DNA from 3 places in the Aeromonas rivipollensis genome. Region 1 is predicted to be linked to each of the others. Evidence: predicted binding sites of a transcription regulator. Region 1 holds the regulator's gene; each other region holds the start of a gene.

Region 1 (5,102 bases):
GCAGGGTCATCGCCAGCATGCCGGTCTTGGGCGGCAGCAGGCGGCCGGTGCGGGAACGGCCACCCTCGGTGAAGAACTCCACCGAGTAGCCCTTGGCAAACAGCAGGTTCAGATATTCACGGAACACAGTGCTGTAGAGCGGGTTGCCCTTGAAGGTGCGGCGGATGAAGAAGGCGCCGCCGTGGCGGAAGATGGGGCCCGCCGGCCAGAAGTTCAGGTTGATGCCTGCCGCTATGTGGGGCGGCACCATGCCCTGGTGATAGATGACGTAGGAGAGCAGCAGGTAGTCCATGTGGCTGCGATGGCAGGGGACGTAGACTATCTCGTGCCCTTCCTGGGCGAGCTGGCGCACCTGCTCGGCACCGTTGACCGAGAGGCCGCGGTAGAGCTTGTTCCAGAGCCAGCCGAGGAAAGTTTCCCCGAGGCGGATCAGCCGGAAGGAGAAGTTGGAGGCGATCTCGTCCATGTAGCCATGGGCGCGCTTCTGCGCCTTCTCCAGGCTGATGCCCTCGCGTCTGGCCTCTTCTTCGATGGCCTGCTGGATCACGCTCGAATCCAGCAACTGCTTGAACAGCAGGTTGCGGTTCGGCAGCTTGGGACCGGTGGCCGCCAGCTGCTGGCGGCTGAAGTGGGTACGTGCCACCCGTGCCAGCTTGTGGGCGATGGCCTCGTCGGTACCGTGCTTGTCTGCCATGTAGCGCAATGAGAGCGGCGGGGAGAAGCGCACCAGGTTTTCGCGCCCTTTCAGGATCACGATCAGCGCCTTCTTGAGCCGGTTCGGGGCCAGGCTGCTGATGATGTTCCAGCCGGAGGCTTCCTCCCCTTCCCGGCCGGGGGCGCGGCCCCAGAACAGGGTGACGGGCACCACCTGGATATCCAGCTCGGGATCCTGCTTGTGCAAGTCCAGCAGCTGGTGGAACTCCTGCAGGAAGGGCAGCGGCTTGTTGCGCTTGCCAAACAGGGGAGGCGGACGATCCAGACAGACGTAGCGCGGCAGCAACTGTCCACCCAGCTCCAGCGGCGTGAAGGGGCCGGGCAGGCCGAGATCCTCGCAGCACTGTTGCAGGGTCATCAGGTCGGTGATCGAGCTGGTTTTCAGGGCATAGACGATGGGTCTGGCCGGATCCAGCTTGAGCTCCGTGATGGGATTTTCCGGCAGGCTCTTGTGATTGACCAAGCCACTGACCGGCCATTGCAGGATGGCTCTGGAAATGTTCTGTCCAAGGGACATGTGCGTCTGCTCTCCAAAAAAATGCGGCGTGAGCATAGCAAATCACCGACGGCTTGTCGCCGAGAGGTAGGATGAGTGCCTTTTCAGGATAGAAGGTGCGGGATTTTTGCGACAAGGCGGGGACAAATATCAGCAACGCCTTGCCTTGGCCACAGCACTGTATATACTGCCAGTGTGCTGTATAAAAAGACAGGTGCCAATGCTATGAAACCCCTTACCCCCCGCCAGGCTGAAGTGCTGGAGCTTATCAAGGCGAACATGAGCGAGACCGGCATGCCGCCGACTCGCGCCGAGATCGCCCAGAAGCTTGGCTTCAAGTCGGCCAATGCGGCCGAGGAACATCTGAAGGCCCTGGCCAAGAAAGGGGTCATCGAGATCATGCCCGGCACCTCCCGCGGCATCCGCCTGCTGCTCGAGGAAGAGGAGGCCGCGCCAGAAGAGAACGGCCTGCCGCTGATCGGCAAGGTCGCGGCCGGCGAGCCCATCCTGGCCCAGGAGCACATAGAGAGCCACTATCAGGTGGATCCCGCCCTGTTCCATCCGCGGGCAGACTTCCTGTTGCGGGTGCAGGGCATGAGCATGAAGAACATCGGCATCATGGACGGGGATCTGCTGGCGGTGCACAAGACCCAGGAGGTGCGCAACGGCCAGGTGGTGGTGGCGCGTCTCGATGAAGACGTCACCGTCAAGCGCTTCCAGCGCAAGGGTAGCCAGGTGTGGCTGCTGCCGGAGAACGAGGATCTCTCCCCCATCGAGGTGGATCTCTCCAGCCAGCACCTCACTATCGAAGGGCTGGCGGTCGGGGTCATTCGCAACGCCGACTGGATGTAAGCATCGGACATGCCGAGGGGCCTCCTGCGGGAGGCCCCTTCGTTTGTGCCGTTTTTTCCCGCCGTTCTTTCCTCCCCGATCCCCGCCATTGCCGCCGCCCAGATCCACCGCAAACAGTACCGCCACGGATCATGCATTTCGGATATATCCTTTGAGAAGGCCCGCAGTGTCATGGCCGGATAACCGCCATGACCTTGAGTGTGCCGCCAGGTCAGCATGGATCGCAGGGATGCATCACGGCTGGGGCGGTGCGGGACAGGGAGAGTCGTCAGGCAGCAGGACGACTCAATACAGTCAGTACGCGACGGTGCCTGGTCTGCCATCCCGATGGCATTCGCACTGGTCGGCGTGGCCTGTTGAGCAAGGAGGACAGGTATGGCTTCAAGCTCGCCGTGGGATCCGGGTCCGGCCGCAACCGCAACCCCCGCATCCTCCATCACCCGATTCATCAAGGGCAGTCGGATGACGTGGTTTTATGCGCTCTGGGTGTATCACAAGGGCGATGGCTGGACCATCTGGCTGGGGTGCCCCAAGGACAAGATTGTCCGCCTGGTTCGTCTGTTCCGCCGCCACCACGACATAGGTTTGCCAGATGCCCCCTGGACGGCCCCGGTCATCCCGCTGCGCGCCACTATCCGGCGCCCCCAGGGGCAGCGCAGACTGCGGCCCTGAGCCCGTCCCCCGAACAGTGTGTGAGCCCCACCCGGTGTGGGGCTTTTCTTTATCCCCGCCATTGCCCGGAGATAGCTGCAGTTTCCTCCCTACGGGGCCCTTTCCTGCCCGGGATCCGGACTCAGGACTAGGCAGGAACGGGGCCGGGCGGGTTACAATAGCCCCTCATTGGCCCCGCCATCCGGCTGGTTGAACTAGCAAGGTTCTGTTTTATATGGTTAAACCACGTTTTTCCCTGCTGTTGTTGCTCTTCGTCGGCAGCATAATGGCGGCTTATTACTGGAGCCAACCCTCACTTCCTGCGCAGGCGGATTATTATCCGGTAGGGCGTGACATCAACCCCTTCACCCTCACGGATGGGGATGGCAAGCCCTTCACCGCCGCCAACTTGGCGGGGCACTGGACCTTCCTGTTCATAGGCTACACCTATTGTCCCGATGTCTGCCCGACCGCCTTGGCGGATCTGCGTTCCATCTACCCGGATCTGAAGAAGGTCTCGCCCAGCAGCCAGGTGGTCTTCGTCTCGGCGGATCCCCAGCGGGATGACAGCCCCCGCCTCAAGAGCTATACCGCCTTCTTCCATCCGGAGTTCAAGGCAGTGACCGGCCCCCACCGTGCCCTCTTCCCCCTGGTGCGCAACCTTGGCCTCGTCTATTCCATCGTGGAGAGCGAGCGCAAGGATTACCTCATCGACCACTCGGCCTCGATCGTGCTGATCAGCCCCGAAGGCAAGCTGGTGGCCATGTTCCGTCCCAAGGTGGCCCCGGGTGAGGTGCCTCATGTGGACATGCAGACCATGGTCTCCGACTTCGCACGCATAGTGCGGCTGGCCGACGAGTGAGTCACCGGCGCCTATCGTGCTTGGTTTGATGCCGTCCTGGCTGAGGGATCCTCGTCGCCACCGGGCCGTGTTTGCCCTGGCCCTGCCCATGGTGTTCTCCAACGTCACCACCCCCTTGCTCGGCCTGGTGGATACCTGGGTGATCGGTCATCTTGGTCAGGCCTGGTTCCTCGGGGGCGTCTCGGTCGGGGCGACCCTCATCAACCTCCTCTTCTGGCTGCTCGGCTTCCTGCGCATGTCCACCACTGGCCTGACCGCCCAGGCTCAGGGCGCCGCCAGCGCCGAGGGGCAGCTGGACACCCTGGCGCGGGCGCTCGGCCTCGCCATCGGGCTGGGGCTGGCCCTGTTGCTGCTGGTGCTGCCTTTCTTGCCGGCCATCATAGGGCTCAGCGGGGGATCCCCCGAGGTGCAGGGCTATGCCGGAGACTATGTCTCGGTGCGGATCTGGAGCGCCCCGGCGGCCCTGTGCAACCTGGTCATCATGGGCTGGCTGCTGGGCATGCAGGATGCGCGCAGCCCCATGTTGCTGCTGATCCTGAGCAATCTGGTCAACATGGTGCTGGATGCCTGGTTCGTGCTGGGGCTCGGCTGGCAGGTCAGGGGGGTGGCAGCCGCCTCCCTGCTGGCGGACTACAGCTCGCTCGGGGTGGGGCTCTGGCTGGTGAGCCGCCGCCTGCACCATCTCTCGGCCGAGGTGTGGCAGGACGCCTGGTCGCGCTGGTGGCGATGGCCTGCGGTGCGGCGGCTGCTCGGGCTGAACAGGGACATCTTCATCCGCTCCCTCTGCCTGCAGCTCTGTTTCGCCTTCATGACCCTGCAGGGTGCCAGGCTGGGGGACGTGGCGGTGGCCGCCAATGCGGTGTTGCTCAACTTCCTGATGCTGATCTCCTACGGGCTGGACGGCTTCGCCTATGCGGTGGAAGCCATGGTGGGGCGCGCCATAGGACGGCGGGACAGGCAGGGGCTGCGGGAGGCCATAGTCCTCAACCTGGGCTGGGCCTTGCTGATCGCGCTCGCCTTCGCCCTGGGGTTTGCCCTGGGAGGGCGGCAGCTCATCGCCCATATCACCGATATCCCTGCGGTGATCGCCGAGGCAAACCGCCAACTGCCCTGGCTCATCGCCATGCCTTTGCTGGCGGTCTGGTGCTTCCTGCTGGATGGGGTCTTCATCGGGGCCACCCGGGCCCGGGAGATGCGCAACAGCATGCTGGTGGCGGTGTTTGCCGGCTTCTTCCCTATCTGGTGGTTGTGCCAGGGATGGGGCGTGGCGGCCTTGTGGGCCGCCATGGCGGCGCTGATGACAGGGCGGGGTCTGACCCTGGGCTGGCTATGCTGGCACCTGGAGCGCGACGGCCGCCTGCTGGGTCAAGGCCGGGAGCCCGCCTGACGGAGTCTCATGGGCTGCGTCGCCGCGCCGACGGAGGCTAGAGGGATCCCTCATAGCCGAACTGGCGCCAGCTCTCGTAGACGAAGACCGCGACCGCGTTGGCCAGATTCATGCTGCGGCTCTGGGGCAACATGGGAATG
Region 2 (5,102 bases), 1.3 Mb from region 1:
ATGGCGAACTATCCGGAAGAGTTCGGCATCATCATGCTGAACGTACGGATCGCGACCCCGCCGCCCAGCAACTGGACTGCGCCTCCCGGCCAGATGTCCTCCTACATCTTCAGCCTCAAGGCTGGTGACAAGGTGACCATCTCGGGTCCGTTCGGCGAGTTCTTCGCCAAGGACACCGACGCCGAAATGGTGTTCATCGGTGGTGGTGCCGGCATGGCGCCGATGCGTTCCCACATCTTCGACCAGCTGCGTCGCCTGAAGTCCAAGCGCAAGATGAGCTTCTGGTACGGTGCCCGTTCCAAGCGCGAGATGTTCTATGTCGAGGACTTCGACATGCTGGCCGCCGAGAACGACAACTTCCAGTGGCACGTCGCCCTGTCGGATCCGCAACCGGAAGACAACTGGGATGGCTACACCGGCTTCATCCACAACGTCTTGTTCGAGAACTACCTCAAGAACCACGAGGCACCGGAAGACTGCGAGTTCTACATGTGTGGACCTCCCGTCATGAACGCTGCCGTCATCAACATGCTGAAAAACCTCGGCGTTGAAGACGAGAACATCCTCCTGGATGACTTTGGTGGTTAATCCATGCACAGTGTTGTAAAGACCTGGCTAGCCTTCGGGCTAGCCTTTTTCTTGACTGGGTGCGGTCAGGAATCGGTCCAATCGAAGCCGGAGATCCACATCACCGGCAGCACCATGGGCACCTACTACTCCATCAAGGTGGCGGATGCCGCCGTCACGGATGCCGCCAAGCTTCAGGCCGAGGTGGATGTCCTGCTGGAACGGGTCAACGATCAGATGTCCACTTACCGCCCGGATTCCGAGCTGTCGCGCTTCAACCAGCACAAGGGCAATACCCCGCTGGTGGTCTCCCGTGACACGGCCCGGGTGGTGACCGAGGCCATTCACATTGGCCGCGAGAGCCGCGGGGCGCTGGACGTCACCGTGGGCCCCCTGGTCAATCTGTGGGGCTTTGGGCCGGATGCCAAACCGACCAAGGTGCCATCCGACGAGCAGATCACCCAGACCCGGCAGAAGACGGGCCTCGGCAATCTGCATGTGGTAACCTCGGTCGACGCCGACACCCTGCAAAAGGACATCCCGGATCTCTACGTGGATCTCTCCGCCATCGCCAAGGGCTTCGGGGTGGACAAGGTGGCCGAGTACCTGGAGTCCCTGGGGGCGCGCAACTACCTGGTGGAGATCGGCGGCGAGCTGCGGATCAATGGCGTCAACGGCAAGGGTCATCCCTGGCGTGTCGCCATCGAGAAGCCGACCGCCAATGCCGGCTCGGTGCAGGAAGTGATAGTGCCAGGGGACAACGGCGTCGCCACCTCGGGGGACTATCGCAACTACTACGAGCTGGATGGCAAGCGCGTCTCCCACACCATAGATCCGCTGACGGGCAAGCCCATCACCCATCGCATGGTGTCGGTGACAGTGATCCACCCCTCCTGCATGACGGCAGACGGGCTGGCCACGGCGCTGACCGTCATGGGTACGCAGAAGAGCCTGGCCTATGCCAAGGAGCGGGGTCTGGCCATCTTCGTCATCACCAAGACGGACGAGGGCTTCGAGGAGGCTTACTCGGATGCCTTCAAGCCCTACCTGGCCAAGCAGCCCGGCTAACAGTACAGGTAGCGCCATCACTCATCGGGATGGCGCTGCCTGAGAATCTTGTCGCCGGATGCCGTTGAGCCGTATCTGGTTAAACAGTAAAGGGGTAATACCATGCAGATCTTTCTGATCACCTTCGGGGTGTTTCTGGTGGTGGTGGTGGCTATGGCCATCGGCTACATCTTCCAGAAGAAGACCATCTCCGGCTCCTGTGGCGGCCTTGGCACCATAGGGATCGAGAAGGAGTGTGACTGCCCGGAGCCCTGCGACAATCGCAAGAAGAAGATGGCCAAGGAAGAGGCCCGTCGCAAGATGCTGGTGGACAACCGCATCCTCTGAGGGCGAGCCCCTGTGCGGGGGCATCGAATCCACGCGAGCCGACCCTGGGTCGGCTCGCGTTTTCATGGCGCTCAGTAATCGTATTTGTGGCAGGATTTCTTGCTAAATTCCGCTTTCCTCTGCGCCAGCTCCTCCCTGGTGCCCAGCTCGTCCCCCTGCTTGATGGCCTTCTCCAGTATCTCTATGCGCTCAAACAGCCAGCTGCACTCGGCGGTCGGATGGTCCTTGGTCATGCCCGTCAGCGGCAACAGCAGCAGGCAGAGTCCCGGCCAGATCGCTCTCATCTCTCCTCCTTGAGTCTGATGTGGATGGTGCCTTGAGAGTCTATCCGTCCGTCGCCTTCCGTGCGCTGGCAGAAATGACAGGGCTGGGGTAGCATGGGGTCTTGACTGGTTATTCATACAGTGGTGTTGCCGCCTCGTCACCACAGCGGCGGGTGCACCCAACCACGCGGCAGGCGCCGACGGCTCAACAGACTCTGGCATGCGCAAGATCATTCACATCGACATGGACTGCTTCTTCGCCGCGGTGGAGATGCGGGACAACCCGGCCCTGCGGGAGGTGCCGCTGGCCATCGGCGGCTCGGCCGACCGGCGCGGCGTCATCTCCACCTGCAACTATGTGGCGCGCCGCTTCGGGGTGCGCTCCGCCATGCCGAGCGCCCTGGCCAGGAAGCTCTGCCCGCCGCTGGTGCTGCTGCCGGGCCGGATGGCCGTCTACAAGGAGACCTCCCGCCAGTTGCAGGCCATCTTCCTGCGCTACACCGACAGGGTGGAGCCGCTCTCACTGGATGAGGCCTACCTCGATGTCACGGACAGCCCCCACTGCGGCGGCAGCGCCACCCTGATGGCGGCCGAGATCCGCGCCGCCATCGCCCGCGAACTGGGGCTGACCGCCTCGGCCGGGGTGGCGCCGAACAAGTTTCTGGCCAAGCTCGCCTCCGAGCAACGCAAGCCGGACGGGCTGTTCGTGATAAGGCCCCGGGAGGTGGACGAGTTCGTGCGCCAGCTGCCGCTTGGCAAGCTACCCGGCATAGGCCGCAAGACGGCCCAGCGGCTGGAGTCCCTCGGGCTCTACTCCTGCGAGGATGCGCGCCAGCTCGGCAACGAGGAGCTGGTGAGCCGCTTCGGCAAGCTGGGGGAGATGCTCGCCGGTCGCATCTGGGGGCACGATGAGCAGCCGGTGCAAGCCCAGCGGACCCGCAAGACCATAGGGGTGGAGACGACCCTGGCCAGCGACGTGCTGGATGAAGCCGCCTGTTGGGAGGTGCTCAGCCGGCTCATTCCCGAGCTGGAGCTGCGCTTTGCCAGGGCCTGCCCTGCGGAGGCGCTGATGGGGCAGGGGATCAAGCTGAAGTTTGCCGATTTTCAGCAGACCACCGTCTATCGCAAGGGGAGCTACCAGGCGACCCGTTTCCACGATCTGCTGCACGAGGGGCTGCAACGGGCTCAAGGAAAACCCATCCGCCTGCTCGGTCTGGTGGTCGGCCTGCCAGGGGCCGGGGAAATCAATCAACTGAGCCTGGATCTCAGCTGATTTAGTTAAGTTTTTGTGTCCAAAACCGATACAGTGTTCACATCTGTAGACGTTAGGAAATCGTGGCATGAGTTCTCTTTCTGTTCAGGGACGGATCACCCTGATCGCCGGTTGTTGCCTGTTGGCCAGTGCCGCCGCACTGGTCGCCTCTTCCCTCTTCAATGCGGCCCGTATGCAGGAGCAGGTGCTCACCTCCACCACCCTGGAGGGGCAGCACGCGGCAGAAAACTGGATGAAGGCCATGGGGTCCACCCAGGCGGCCAGAGTGACCAGCTACCTCGACGAGGCCTATTTCAGGGCCACCCTGCTGGCGGAGGGCATTTTGTTCCAGCGCAAGAATGCGGCCGACAACTTCGTTCACTCCGAGGCGCTGCGCAATGCCGTGAACCAGCAGTTGCAGGACGCGGCAGAATCCTCCGCCAACCTGCTTGGGGTCTATGCGGTATTCGAACCCAACCAGCTCGACGGCGAAGACGCCAACTATCAGGGCTCGACCGCGCTCGGGGCCAACGACAAGGGGCGCTTCTCCAGCTACTGGGCCAGAGTCGACGGCAAGGTGACCCTGGAGGTGATGGACGAGGCGCTGCTGGCCAACGACAAGCCGTCCGGGCACGGTGGCCTGGAGAATGACTGGTACAGCTGCAGCATTCGCAGCCGTGCCCTCTGCCTGCTCGATCCCTATGTGGACGAGGTGGGCACCCGGCAGGTGCTGATGACCTCGGTAACGGCCCCCTTGCTGGATCAGGGGGCCCTGCTCGGCATGGTCGGGGTCGACATCTCGCTGGCCACCTTGCAAAACCTGGTGGAGGAGATGGACAAGACGCTCTATGAGGGGCAGGGCAAGGTGCTGCTGCTCAGTCACGAGGGCCGGGTGGCCGGGGTCGAAGGGTTCAAGGTCGCCCTTGGGGATACCCTGGATCAGCAGGGGCTGTCGGCGGATCTCAACGGCTGGCTCGCCAAGGGGGAGGTGGTCACGCGCTGGAGCCCGGATGGTGCCCTGCTGCAGACCTTCGTGCCGGTCAGCATGCGCGGGACGGATCGCCAGTGGGGCATCTATATCGAGCTGCCCCGCGCCGTGGTGCTCGCCTCTGCCCTGCAACTCCAGGATGAGCTCGAGACTCAGTCCCAGCGCAGCGTCGCCACCCAGCTGTTGATCGGCGGGGCCATCTCGGCCCTTGCTCTGCTCTGCATCTGGCTGATGGCTCAGCGCATCGTCGCCCCCATTCGCACCGTGGTGGCCCGCCTCAAGGACATCGCCAGCGGCGAGGGGGATCTGACTCAGCGCATCGACCTGCGCCGTGATGACGAGATCGGCGAGCTGGCGAAGTGGTTCAACAACTTCCTGGACAAGCTGCAGTCCACCATCAGCCAGGTGATCGATACGGTGGCCGGTACCCGGGCCAGCGCGGCGCTGGCGGCGCAGGGGGCCGAGCGCACCAGTGCCGGCATGCAGTCCCAGTATCAGGAGGTGGATCTGGTGGCGACGGCGTTCGAGGAGCTGAGCGCCACCGCCCTGCAGGTCGCGGGCAATGCCAGCTCGGCGGTGAGCGCGGCCAACCAGGCGGACATGGCGGCGCAGGAGGGCAAGTCCGTGGTTGCCGATA
Region 3 (5,102 bases), 1.9 Mb from region 1:
ATTTTCCCGAATTTAGAAACGCTTGATTCTTGGCATCTTGGGGGGCATCACCTGGTTTTTTTGACAACAGGTCGAACTCAAAGAAGTTATCGGTATTAAAGGTAATGGCACAGCCGCAGGCATCTTCCTTTTGATGGTCTTTGCTGTAAAACCGCCACATATTCAGGCTGTCTTCCTCTGGTAGAAAGCATCCGACAAAGGCTGGTTTGCTCTCAACCGGTGTATGGCCAAGATAGTGCCAGAGCAGCTTACCTTCATTGGGGTCATTGAGCGCATTGATATGTCCCAGTCGTAGAGGGCTTTGCTCCAGTAACAGCGCATTGCCCACCTGCAGCGAGGTGTAGTGGGTCATGGTAAGCCCTGCTTTGACTTTCAGCTCGGCTAGGATGCGTTCCCGTATGTTGGTTATCTGGGGTGAACGTGCATGGCGCTTAGCTTGGTCTTGAAGTTCAATGGCTTGAAAACGGATCTGGGGTGGGGTATTTCGGGTAGCTTTGCGAAAAAGGGCTTGTGCCTTTGCATAGCTCTGAATAACACCATCTCCATTCATATACATCTGACCAAGATTGATGGTGCCCTGTCCATCTCCTCCCTTGCTAGCCTTGCGAAACCACTCAATCGCCGTGCGATAGTTTTGCTCTACCCCTCGACCCTCAGTGTATATAACCCCCATGTTACACTGGGCCCGTGCGTTCCCTTCTTCGGTGCCCTTGAGGTACATCTCGATCGCCTTGCTATAGCTCTGTTCTACCCCTCGGCCTTCATCGTACATCCATCCAAGATTACATTGGGCATCAGAATCCCCTTTTTCTGCGGCTTTGCGATAATACTCGAAAGCCTTGCTGTCGCTTTGTCCTACCCCACAGCCTTGTTCGTACATAAGTCCTATAATGAACTGGGCTTTAACATCCCCTTGTTCGGCGGCTTTGAGGTACCACTTGAAAGCCTTGATATCGCTTTGCTCTACGCCTATTCCCTTCCAGTACATTATTCCCAAATTATATTGTGCATCAGCGTCCCCTTGTTCGGCGGCTTTGAGATACCACTTGAAAGCCTTGATATCGCTTTGCTTGACGCCTTCTCCCTTCCGGCACATCGCCCCCATATTGAACTGGGCAGATGCGTGTCCTTGTTTGGCTGCTTTGTAATACCATTTGGCAGCAGTGTGAGCGCTTTTTGTGACCCCTTGGCCATCCTCGTACATAACTCCCAGATTGAACTGTGCATCTGAATGGCCTTGTTCAGCAGCCCTCTGATACCACAAAAGTGCTTGGCTATCATTCTGTTCAATGCCTTGTCCAAAATCGTATCGTTCGCCCAGGTGAAATTGTGCCACAGCATCTCCACCCTCGGCGGCTTTTCTCAATGCGGTGATAACTTTTGGTAGCTCAGACTTACCCATATTCCATTACCCATGCTTTGTTGTTATATCAACTCACACCGATTTTCATATGCGGAACTTTATCCGCAACCCATTGAAAATGACGTACTTATTCTAAGTGCTAATATCTTGCCCTATGCCTAATAAATTGTCGATTAAAGGGGGCCAGGGCCCCCAAGAATTTCACTGATGATGCTCACAATTACCAACTTTTTGCCATCGGCAGTCGGTGCAGGTGGGGGATCAACCTGTTCCAGTCGCGGTCGCCGTGGGGGGAGCTCTGAATATGGCGGGTCTTGTCGGCCAGGATGTGCTGGGCGGCGGCCAGGGTCATTGGGTATTCGTGAATGATGGAGTAGTAGGTGCCTGCTTCGCGGTGTTCGGCGATATCGAGCAGGGGGTAGATGGCCTTGGCGGCGATCATCATCCGGTCGGCGGCGCGCCAGAGCCACGCCAGTGAATGCAGCTCGTCATCGGTCAGGGTGGTGAGGGGCTGCGGGTGAGCGGCGGTCTCCCAGTCCAGCGCATCGAGCACCCAGAGGCGAAACTCTTTGGCGAGCGCCGTGCGGGAGAACATGGCGATCAGATGGGCGCCGCGCAGTGAGAAGATCCGAACCGGGATCGGCATAGGATTTCCCGGGACGGTCAAATTGATCGTCCCGGTCATGCAGGGGGTAAATTCGTCCGCATTACGGCGGTAGATGCGGCTCACGGCATCGTCGTTGGCATAGCCAAGGGCTGGGGCGATCTGGGTAGCGGTCAGCTAGGGTTGCCCGTGCAATATCGCGCAACACAGCACGACCAGCAACACCCAATCAGCCCAATAAGGCGGGGTAAGCCACAATCACCCCGCCCAGCAGCACAACACCGGCGGCAGGGTAACGGTTCTACGAAGGAAAGGGGACGTCTGTTTAACAGAGGAATAAATGTAGGTATTAGCGCGAGAAATTATGGTTAAAGTGCATTGGGTTGAAGGTAGGCACCTAACCCCATGAAAACAGCGACAGCAGCATTCTTGACCCAACGCAAATTCTTGGTTTTTCGTCTATGAATCATAGGCTTTTCCCCTTCATTTGGTGTTTTCTGAATAGTTGCTTTTGTTTCTCCCTTACGGGCAATTGTCAAAGTTTTAGGAAGCTTATCGCTCCCGGACAAACATGCTTCTGCGCTTAGATACGAGTTCTCGTACGTCAGGCAAATGCTGCTATCACCTTCATGCCAATGCACTCTAGCTCATCGACTCAATGTCAATTAAGTTTCGTATGGTGCCATAATTTTTGCTCAATTTCAACAACAGATGTTAGATAGATGAAGCGCTGATTCAGGTGCACAAGAATGTGGCGACGGAGCCAAACGCCGAACGGTGATCCTCTCTGAGCTGCTTGTTATACTGTGTTTTTATACAGCAAGCCGAGATGCCCACATGTTTGCTCAACCCACCCCAGATGCTCCCTTGCTGGAGCTGCCCCTGTTTCTCTCCCCGGTGGCCTGCGGCTTTCCGTCGCCGGCGCAGGACTACACCGAGCAGACCATCGACCTCAATCAGTTGTGCGTGGCGCACCCGGCGGCCACCTACTTTGTGCGGGCGGCCGGTGACAGCATGGTCGACCACGGGATCCGCGATGGCGACCTGCTGGTCGTCGACCGCAGCCGCAAGGCGCGCCACGGCAGCGTGGTGGTCGCCGCGGTGGATGGCGAGTTCACGGTGAAGAAACTGCAGCTTGAGCCCACCGTCGCCTTGCTCCCTGGCAACCGGTCCTATCGCCCCATCCATTTCAACGATGGGCAGGAGCTGGAAATCTTCGGTGTAGTGGCCTTTGTCGTGCATCAGGTGGATAGCCCATGAACAAACGTTGCGCCGTTGCCCTGGTCGACGTGAACAACTTCTACGCCAGTTGCGAGCGACTGTTTCGCCCCGACTTGAAGGGGCGACCTATCGTGGTGCTTTCCAACAACGATGGCTGCGTGGTGGCCCGTTCGGCCGAGGCGAAGGCGCTCGGCATCAAGATGGGGGGGCCTTACTTCCAGATCCGCCAGTTCTTCGAGGCCATGGGCGGGGTCTGGTTTTCCAGCAACTACGCGCTCTATGGCGACATGTCGAACCGGGTGATGACCATTCTGGAGGGGATGGCCCCAGCGGTGGAGGTCTACAGCATCGACGAGGCCTTCATCGAACTGAGCGAGTCCTGGGCGGGCGATCTGGTGGCCTATGGCCGCCAAGTCCGCGAGCGGGTGCAGCAGTGGACCGGGCTGACCGTGGGGGTCGGCATCGGCCCCACCAAGACGCTCGCGAAATTGGCGAACTACGCCGCCAAGAAGTGGCCCGCCACCGGTGGCGTGGTGGATCTGCGGGATGAAGGGCGGCGCGCTCGGCTCATGGCGATCACCCCGGTGGACGAGATATGGGGCATTGGCCGGCGGCTGTCGGCCAAGCTGGAGACCCAGGGCATCAAGACCGTGGCCGACCTGGTCGCCGCTGACCCCAAGGCCCTGCGGCGCCGCTATGGCGTGGTGGTCGAGCGCACGGTGCAGGAGCTGTGGGGGATCCCCTGCGCCGAGCTGGAACAGGAGGCCCAGGCTAAGCAGCAGATCATCTGCTCGCGCTCGTTTGGGGAGCGCATCACCCAGATCGGCCCCATGCACCAGGCGCTGGCCGGCTACATGGAACGGGCCGCCGAGAAGCTGCGGGGGGAGGGGATGTGCTGCCGGCATGTGACCCTGTTCATTCGCACCAGCCCGTTCAGCGATCGGGAGCCCTATTACGGCAACCAGGTGAGCACCAAGCTGGCCATGCCCACTAATGACACACGGGCCCTGTTGGCCTTGATCCCGGAACTCCTCCCCCGCATCTGGCGCGATGAGCAGCGATACCAGAAAGGGGGCGTCATGCTGGCCGACTTCACCCCCGCCAACATGCAGCAGGGCGACCTGTTCGCCGCACAGCAGCAATCCCCGCGCAGCGAGGCGCTGATGCAGGTCATCGACAAGATCAACCAAGGGCGGTTGGGGAAGGTCTACTTCGCGGCCCGTGGCCGCGACACCCGGGAGTGGATGATGAAGCGGGAGCAGTTAAGCCCCCGCTATACCACTGAGCTCAGCGAGCTGCCGGTGGCTGGAGCTGCCGGTGGCTGGAGCGGCCAAAAAGGCTAGATCAGTCTTGCGGAGCAGTAAGAGAGCAAACACTGATGGACTGGAATATGGGCCCTAAAGGCTCCAGAATAACTGTGCTGCGCAATTCAAATTTGATTGCTGAATTTAGATTTTGAAATTCCCGTTACTGACGTCATTCTCGATCGAACGTGCCATGTCTTTGAGGAAACCATCTTGAGAAACAGGTGCTTTGTTGTAGTCCGCAACTGTTTCATTATCCGCCTTGTAGGGAATGCCGACCATTTCCCCATTAGCGAATGCGGCTACAAAGTGCTCGGAACCATCATTGTAATATCGAACTTCGTGATCAACGCCATTATGTGTGAATCTATGTATAGTCGTCATATTAGTCCTCATACTAAGTGTTTATCTTAATGAAAAAGAAGTTTAAAAAGGGCTGCAACGATAGGCTCCTAGTGAGGCTTTCCTCCATATAATAAACCTCACCTTGTGATCTGAATCACGATTTTTGCTAACTCACCACCATTTGTCTTCATCCACTTTTTGCCAGATGGCGCGTTTGAACTCCGCATCGCTCAGATTACCTTGGCTCATCGGGGGTTCATCAATC

The links. The regulator LexA, encoded in region 1, represses DNA repair genes until DNA is damaged. The targets are predictions, from matches to a motif close to ANCTGTNTNNNNANACAGNT.
Region 2: a site for LexA is predicted at 2,350-2,369, ahead of dinB (DNA polymerase IV). Genes of this name have one in related genera too.
Region 3: a site for LexA is predicted at 2,770-2,789, ahead of umuD (translesion error-prone DNA polymerase V autoproteolytic subunit). Genes of this name have one in related genera too.

What each region holds. Positions count from the first base shown of each region.
Region 1 covers NZ_CP149130.1:4,390,534-4,395,635, reverse strand. Annotated here, with positions in the region: gene plsB (glycerol-3-phosphate 1-O-acyltransferase PlsB) at 1-1,231, opposite strand, end outside; gene lexA (transcriptional repressor LexA) at 1,436-2,062, shown strand; gene WIR04_RS20165 (hypothetical protein) at 2,525-2,734, shown strand; gene WIR04_RS20160 (SCO family protein) at 2,949-3,575, shown strand; gene dinF (MATE family efflux transporter DinF) at 3,604-4,962, shown strand; gene trmL (tRNA (uridine(34)/cytosine(34)/5-carboxymethylaminomethyluridine(34)-2'-O)-methyltransferase TrmL) at 5,000-5,102, opposite strand, start outside.
Region 2 covers NZ_CP149130.1:1,115,646-1,120,747, forward strand. Annotated here, with positions in the region: gene nqrF (NADH:ubiquinone reductase (Na(+)-transporting) subunit F) at 1-588, shown strand, start outside; gene WIR04_RS05215 (FAD:protein FMN transferase) at 592-1,635, shown strand; gene nqrM ((Na+)-NQR maturation NqrM) at 1,738-1,962, shown strand; gene WIR04_RS05225 (hypothetical protein) at 2,034-2,246, opposite strand; gene dinB (DNA polymerase IV) at 2,446-3,498, shown strand; gene WIR04_RS05235 (methyl-accepting chemotaxis protein) at 3,566-5,102, shown strand, end outside.
Region 3 covers NZ_CP149130.1:1,705,764-1,710,865, forward strand. Annotated here, with positions in the region: gene WIR04_RS07865 (SEL1-like repeat protein) at 1-1,402, opposite strand, end outside; gene WIR04_RS07870 (P22AR C-terminal domain-containing protein) at 1,584-2,093, opposite strand; gene umuD (translesion error-prone DNA polymerase V autoproteolytic subunit) at 2,805-3,227, shown strand; gene umuC (translesion error-prone DNA polymerase V subunit UmuC) at 3,224-4,531, shown strand; gene WIR04_RS07885 (hypothetical protein) at 4,637-4,876, opposite strand; gene WIR04_RS07890 (hypothetical protein) at 5,009-5,102, opposite strand, start outside.